2 regions of the Oceanobacillus sp. FSL W7-1304 genome follow, and region 1 is predicted to be linked to the other one. Evidence: riboswitches for the same ligand, from Rfam matches in the RefSeq annotation. Region 1 holds a riboswitch; the other holds the start of a gene.
The links. A riboswitch is a leader RNA that binds a small molecule or an ion and turns the genes downstream of it on or off. The one in region 1 is predicted to bind S-adenosylmethionine.
Positions count from the first base shown of each region.

Region 2: it holds a riboswitch for S-adenosylmethionine, as region 1 does, so the genes downstream of both, NYE61_RS04765 (bifunctional homocysteine S-methyltransferase/methylenetetrahydrofolate reductase) here and NYE61_RS16310 (O-acetylhomoserine aminocarboxypropyltransferase/cysteine synthase family protein) in region 1, are expected to answer to the same signal.

Region 1 is NZ_CP150211.1:3,249,030-3,253,216, reverse strand. It holds gene megL (methionine gamma-lyase) at 1-868, opposite strand, end outside; gene rarD (EamA family transporter RarD) at 1,052-1,957, shown strand; SAM riboswitch class I at 2,089-2,201, shown strand; gene NYE61_RS16310 (O-acetylhomoserine aminocarboxypropyltransferase/cysteine synthase family protein) at 2,609-4,187, shown strand, end outside.
Region 2 is NZ_CP150211.1:934,867-939,053, forward strand. It holds gene NYE61_RS04755 (hydroxymethylglutaryl-CoA synthase) at 1-690, opposite strand, end outside; gene NYE61_RS04760 (reverse transcriptase-like protein) at 885-1,538, opposite strand; SAM riboswitch class I at 1,776-1,881, shown strand; gene NYE61_RS04765 (bifunctional homocysteine S-methyltransferase/methylenetetrahydrofolate reductase) at 2,069-3,934, shown strand; gene metE (5-methyltetrahydropteroyltriglutamate--homocysteine S-methyltransferase) at 3,972-4,187, shown strand, end outside.

The DNA.
Region 1 (4,187 bases):
AATATACGTTAGCGACTTGCCGGTGCATCTTCAGCTGTGCCACAATTTTTCGGGCATTGTCACAGTGACGGTCCAAACGAACCGCCAATGTTTTTAAACCACGCAGTAAAAGCCATGCATCAAATGGAGATATAACCCCGCCGATATCTTTTTGTGTTGTATTGGAAAGCATATCAATAAAGGATTTTTTGCCAACGACTAAACCTGCAATTACATCTCCATGTCCGCCGATATATTTCGTTGCACTATGAAGGACAATGTCGCACCCTAATTCCAATGGTTGCTGTAAATAAGGAGAAGAAAATGTATTGTCCACTACAACCGGAATACCGTATTCCTTTGCAACCTCTGCCACCTGCTGTAAATCGATTAAGCGCATCGTTGGATTAATCGGTGTCTCTACATAAATGACGGTCGTTTCTGGCCGAATAAGACTGCGAAGCTCTTCCTTTGATTTCATCTCCGAAAAATCAGTAGTTATATTATACTTTTCTCGCATCATCGTTAGAAATCCAAACGTACATCCATATAAACCCGATGAACATATAATGTGATCATTTGCTTTGGTGAGTGCAATGAGAACAGCTGACACTGCCGCCATTCCCGATCCAAATGCAAGACCAGCTTCTCCCTTTTCTAAAGTCGCAATACGCTCTTCAAGCACACGGACGGTTGGGTTCCCCAGGCGAGAATAAATATAGCCCGACTCCTCACCGGCAAAGCGACGTTCCCCCTGCTCCGCAGTTTCAAATGTGTAGGTAGATGTTTGAAAAATGGGTGTGGAAAGACTCCCAAGCATTTCTTTAGTATCATAGCCTTCATGGATGACAGCCGTTTCAATACGTTTTTGATTTTGTTTTTGTGTCATCGTCAAACCCCCTCTTGATAGATGTCTCTTACGCTCACATCTATCATATCGAATAAAACTTGATTATGAAAGCGTTTTCTAAAACTTAAGCTAAGCTAAGTGATTGCTAAATTGGTAAATTCCATCTACTATTATAGAAATGTTAAAGGTTGTTCAAAAAATCCGCTTAGGAGGGAAAATATAATGGATAATCGGCATACGAAAACCGGCATCATCTATACATTCAGTGCCTACCTCTTATGGGGGATTATTACAATGTACTGGAAACAAATTGATTATGTTCCAGCTGGGGAAATTCTAGCACATCGAATAGCATGGTCAGCAGTATTTATGCTGCTTCTTGTCATTTTTCTTGGTAAATGGAATAACTTCATACAGGAATGCCGACAAATTATGAAAAAGAAAAAGCAATTACTTGGGATCACAGCTGCCGCGATTGTGATTACATTAAACTGGTTTCTATTTATTTGGGCAGTTGTTCAAGGACATATCCTGCAAGCAAGTCTTGGATACTATATCAACCCGCTTATTAGTATTTTACTAGGAATTATCATTTTGAAAGAACCTGTAACGAAAGGTCAATTACTTTCCTTTATTTTAGCAGCAATTGGTGTGCTTTACTTAACATTCAGTTACGGTGTATTTCCATGGATTTCACTGCTGCTAGCAACCACATTTGCATTATACGGGTTACTGAAAAAAACAGTGAATGTCAGCGCAATCTCCGGGCTGACAATTGAAACATTGCTTATTACACCAGTCGCACTTATTTACTTATGGATTATTCCAAGCGGTTCATTTACTTTTACACCATTTATAACAGTTACGAACCTATTTTTAATTGGAGCGGGTATTGCTACCGCTGTTCCACTATTGTTATTTTCCAGTGGTGCAAAGCAGATTCCTCTAGCCATGGTAGGTTTCCTGCAATATATCACACCTACCATGATGCTTGTAATTGGTGTGTTTTTCTATAAAGAGCCCTTCTCACAAGCACATCTAGTTACGTTTGCTTTTATTTGGACTGCTTTATTTATATATATGGCGTCTATTTATAAAAATTCGCAGCGTCGTTTGAGAACACATTAAAATGAATCTCTGGCTTTAGGTAAATCCTGCAACATGCAATTACATTCAACCTAATTTAAACTTTTCAGAAAACATCATTGACAGATAATAGAATTCATTGTATACTCACACTAACTTAAATAATGCAACATCTCTTATCAAGAGCGGCGGAGGGAATAGGCCCTATGAAGCCCGGCAACCTTAAAGCATTAACCTGCTTGTAACGGTGCTAAATCCTACAGGGTAAAAACCTGGAAGATGAGAGGAGGAACGGTTCGTACATACGCCCTCTTCTTAGGAAGAGGGCTTTTTCATTTTCCCTCTTCAAACACAAAAGCGTAAGCGCCCGGTTAGCGACGTACGGACTGAGCCGCAGGAGATAAAGGAAACACGCCCCTTTAGGGGTATGCCGATGTTAGGCGTAGCCTGGTTTTAGTCGGCCATCCTTTTACCTAGAGTCAATGTTGACTTTCACCACAAGGGTATAAGTGCGACTAGGCCTCATGTCTTAGCCAGTCGGCAAGTCTTCTTTATCGTACGGAGGCGAGGGAAGTCTCGCTACAGCTTTAGCGCTGGAGCTGGACGTGGCTGTTTCGGTAGCCAAGTGATCCACGGTATTAAAGTTTATAGTTTTCTAGTAAAAAACATAACATTTCAAGGAGGAATTTTATTATGTCACAATTTCAGCCAGAAACGGTATTACTTCATGGTGGTCAACAGCCGGACCCAACTTCAGGTGCGCGTGCTGTTCCAATCTATCAAACAACTTCTTATGTTTTCCGTGATACAGAACATGCACAAAACTTATTTGGTTTAGCAGAATCAGGTAATATATATTCTCGTATTATGAATCCAACGGTTGATGCATTTGAACAGCGTGTTGCTCAGCTGGAGGATGGGGTTGGTGCTGTTGCAACATCATCCGGAATGGCTGCTATTACGCTAGCAATTTTGAATATCGCGGAAGCTGGGGATGAAATTATTGCGGACAGCAACCTATATGGCGGTACGTACAATCTCTTTGCAGCGACCCTTCCACGCTATGGGATTACAGTAAAATTTGTTGATGGTACAAAACCTGAGGAATTTGAAGCTGCGATTACCGATAAAACAAAAGCTATATTTGGTGAAATCATCACAAATCCAAGTCTTTACGTATTTGATGTAGAAGCTGTTGCTGATATTGCACATGCTCATGATATTCCATTAATTATTGATAATACTTTTGCCCCTTATATCGCAAAACCGCTCACTTGGGGCGCAGATATTGTTATTCATTCCGCAACAAAATGGATCGGCGGTCACGGAACGACAATTGGCGGGGTCGTTGTTGATGGTGGAAGATTTGACTGGAATAACGATCGATTCCCTGGCTTCACCGAGCCTGACGAAACATATCACGGCTTAAAATATAAAGATCTTGGTCCAACAGCATTTATTACAAAACTTCGTGTTCAATTATTACGTGATATCGGTGCATGCTTAAGCCCCCAAAGTGCATTTTTATTTTTACAAGGACTAGAAACGCTACATTTACGAATTGAAAGACACGCACAGAACGCAGAAAAAGTTGCTGCCTATTTACAAAAACATGAAGCAGTAGAATGGGTCAGCTTCCCTGGTTTAAAGGAACATCCATCACATGGGCTTGCTAAGAAATATTTCAAGAGCGGCTATGGATCGATTATTACATTCGGTATCAAAGGGGGACGCGATGCAGGTAGAAAGCTAATCGACAATGTGAAGCTATGGTCACATGTAGCAAATGTTGGAGACGCTAAATCCTTAATCATCCATCCTGCTTCAACGACACATCAGCAGCTAAATGCTGAAGATTTGAATAAAAGCGGTGTAACTGAAGAGCTTGTCCGCTTGTCGATTGGACTAGAAGCTGTAGAAGATATTCTGGCAGACTTAGAGCAAGCAATTGATCAAGCAACAGGAGTTAATCAAGTTGCACAACAATCGAATGACGCTGTAATTAAAAGCTTGCTTTCCTCTCCATTTAATCGTCAGGAAGGTATTCGCAAAAAAGTTATTGCTAGCATCGGGATTGATCAAAGCGAAACGAAATCCTTAGAAAAACTTGGTTTTGAAATCATTTCTGTAGAAGATGATCCAGCTAATGAATTATCTGTAATTTCATCTCCTATTGATGCATTATGGGTTAAGGATAAAGAACTTCCAGCTGCAGTTATTGAACAATTGGTAAATAAAGAAATAAAATTTATTTTTGCCGAAGGAGCAGCAA
Region 2 (4,187 bases), 1.9 Mb from region 1:
AATTGCCTCAAAATCTTTCAATTCAAGACCTGACTTTTCTTTATACTGCTCCCAAACCTTCGAAAAGAAGTATATGTATTGCTCATTGGAAAACTTTCCATCAACAAACGCTTTGTCAGAGTAAATCGGTCTCCAGAAATCCATAATGTCATTTGTAAAATAAGCACTATGCTCTTCAAGGACCATGATTCTTGGATTTGCACTAATCACCATCGCAACTGCTCCTGCACCTTGTGTGGATTCACCGGCGGTATTTAGACCGTACCTCGCGATATCAGAACCTATTACCAATACCTTGCTTTCCGGATTTAATGCAATATGCCCTTTTGCCAATTGAATTCCAGCAGTTGCACCGTAGCATGCCTGCTTCATTTCAACAGTACGTGCATGGGGATTTAACCCAAGTAAATTATGTACATAGACCCCTGCAGACTTCGAGTTATCAATACCTGATTCGGTACCAAAAATAACAAAATCGATTTTCTCTTTATCTGCCTCGTTTAAAATCCCAAGTGCAGCGTTCGCAGCCAATGTAACCGGGTCTTGTGTAATAGGCGGAATCGCCATTTTTTCCTGTCCAATTCCAACGGTGAACTTTTCCGGCTCTATGTCTCTTGCAACAGCTAATTTGTTCATATCTACATATAAATGCGGTGTATAAAAACCTATCTTATCAATCCCTATATTCAATGCCCTGCTCCTTTACAACTACCAAAATTTTATACTGTACTGCTTCGTGAAATAGTGCACAACTATTATTTTTTAAATTAAACAACAGTTAAATGATAATATAATGTATTACGAAAAACAACTCATTTGAAGTTAGATGGAAAGGTTTTCTAAACTACCGGATTAGCTAATTTGTCTGTATGATTGATTATCTATCAGCGCTCACGATGACTCATAATTTCAATCTCTTGTAGGGCCTGTGTTGCTAATTGATCAGCCTCACGGTTCATTTTCCGGGACACATCTTTATAAGTTGGGGCAATTCCAAGCTGTTCTAACTTTTGTTCAATCCGATTAATCCATGCTGATAGCTCCTTTTCATAGCATGGCCATTCCCCATCCAACTGATGAATGACAACCTTTGAATCTCCAACAAATGTTACTGGTAAGTGGTGCACACCTAATAGCTCTAATTCAGTTAATCCTAAATGAAGCGCCGCATATTCTGCTTCATTATTATTTATAAGGCCTTCCACTAAAGCATTTTTTCTTATCCGATAGGCCTTTTCATTTTGCTCATAGTAAATGACACAGCCAAGACCTGCTTTATCTGTCTTCAAGTCAAATCCACCATCAAAATAGACAGTTATATCATGCGGTTCCGTTTTAATTTCTTCCATGTATTTCTTTAATTGCTTATAGGTCCAGCTTCTATCATTGCTATCAATAAATGTTAATTGCTTGATTCTTCCAGTTTTCTCCATGTCTTCAGCAATGATGACGGCTTGTCCAGCTTGCATCATATCTGAGCTAAGCATCGTCTCTAATCCCTTTTTTGTACGATATGTTAATTCCATTCTCACTTGCAAAGATAAAACCTCCTTTTTACTTGGATATAAAACAAAATAAATGACATGAAATTTGAATAAAACACATTTAATGAATGAACCTTTCATTCATATTATTTTATATTGTATCCTAAAAATGCACATATCTTAGCAACACCACAAATTTGTTTTAATAATAACAAAAATGTATTTAATAAAACAATTGACAAAACTATAAAATTTATGCAAAATGGATTTAACAACTGAATATTCGTTATTTTCTTATCCAGAGAGGTGGAGGGATTTGGCCCTACGATACCTCGGCAACAGGCTTTTTTAAGTACTGTGCTAATTCCAACAAGCATTAATGCTTGGTAGATAAGAAGAGTAAAGTGAATAATACATACATGACCTCTTCTTTTCGGAAGGGGTCTTTTTATGTTTTCCCACCTTTTCTTATCACCACGAATACAATTTTCCACTAATGACAGCTTCAAAGGAGTGAATTAAAAGGTAGTGAAGAAAATGAAATGAGGTAATTGCTACTTTTAACGATAAAGGAGGACAGAAAAATGAGTTTATTAAGTGCTCTTGAAGAAAGGATCCTTATTGGTGACGGTGCAATGGGAACTTTGCTGTATTCATACGGCGTTGACCGTTGCTTTGAAGAATTGAATTTAACACATGAGGAACAAATTACCCGTATTCATCGATCATATATTGAGGCGGGATCCGATTTAATCCAAACCAATACGTACGGAGCAAATTACATTAAGCTTGCTCGTTATGGCTTAGAAGATCAAGTTAAAAAAATCAATACCAAAGCAGTGGAACTTGCTAGAAAGGCTGCTAAAAAAGACACTTTTGTTCTCGGAACTATCGGAGGGATACATGGCGCACAAGCATTAAATGATACAAAAGAAGAAATCAAACGAAGCTTTCGAGAACAGCTATATTGCTTACTGTTAGAAGGTGTAGATGGCCTTATTTTAGAAACCTATTACAATCTTGATGAGCTATTAACCGTATTAGAAATTGCCCGAGAAGAAACAACAATACCGATTATCACAAATGTCTCCATGCACGTACCAGGTATTCTTGAAAATGGTATCCAGCTAAAGGATGCTTTACAACGGCTAGAAGATACGGGTAGTAATATTGTTGGCGTCAACTGTCACTTAGGTCCATTTCATATGCTGCAATCATTAAAAGATGTTCCATTGTCAGATAAGACATTCTTAGCGGCTTACCCAAACGCTAGTCTGCCAGCTTATCACGAGGGCAAGCTCGTTTACGAAAATAAACCTGACTATTTCACTCGATGCGCCGAAGATTTTCGCAATGAAGGTGTTCGCTTGCTTGGCGGTTGCTGCGGAACAACCCCTGAGCATATCAAAGGATTAGCGCAAGGAGTTCGTAATTTAAAGCCATTAACGGAAAAGAAGATTATTAGAAAGCCTTCCCCTATTGAAGTAACACGTAATCAGACGACTAAAGAGACCCCTTTAGTCGATATCGTAAAGAAAAGACATTCCATCATCGTTGAGCTAGATGCTCCGAAGCATCTGCAAACAGACGCATATATGGAAGGCGTGAAGGCATTAAAGAAGGCTGGTGTCGATGCAATTACATTAGCTGACAACTCGTTAGCATCACCAAGAATTAGCAATATTGCGATCGCCGAAAAAATAAAACAAGAGGTTGGGCTAAGACCTCTCGTTCACTTAACTTGCCGCGATCGTAATTTAATCGGGCTGCAATCCCATTTAATGGGACTCGACACGTTAGGGATTCATGAAATTTTGGCAATTACGGGAGACCCAACGAAAATCGGCGACTTCCCAGGTGCCACTTCTGTTTTTGATGTAACATCGTTCGATCTAATTAAACTAATCAAGCAATTTAATAAAGGGCTTTCCTTTTCTGGTAATTCCTTACGACGGAAAACTTCTTTCAAAGTTGGTGCAGCTTTTAATCCAAATGTGGCTCATCTTGATAAGGCAGTCAAACGAATGGAAAAAAAGATTAGCTATGGTGCCGATTATTTTCTAACACAACCGATCTTCAATAAGGAGCAAATCATACAGCTGCATGAAGCAACAGCGCACATCCAAACACCTATTTATATAGGAATTATGCCGTTGACATCAACAAGAAATGCTGAATTTCTCCACAATGAAGTACCAGGAATTAAATTAAATGACGATGTTAGAGATAAAATGCGCTTTGTCTCGAACGATCGAGACAAATCGATTGAACAAGGGATTTCAATAGCAAAGGAACTTATTGATGTATCCTTACGATATTTCCATGGTATCTATTTAATTACACCTTTCGCACGTTATGACATGATTATTCGTCTTATTGAATATATCCAGGAAAAAGTCCCCAAAAGTAACTTCGAGGAGGTGTTGTCAGCAACCCCGCACAGCCTATAGGAAGAATTAAGATGAAAACAAATGAGGAGGAAATGAAATGACAAATGTGATTAGCTCAAACTTAGGTTACCCAAGAATCGGGAAGAAAAGAAAATGGAAGCGCGCCTTGGAAGGATACTGGAATAAGCAATTATCCGAAAAGGAACTTTTAGAGAAAACTGATGCCATTAGATTCGCAAACTTAAAAAAGCAAAAAGAAATTGGTATCGATCTTGTACCGGTTGGCGATTTTACACTATACGATCACGTCCTA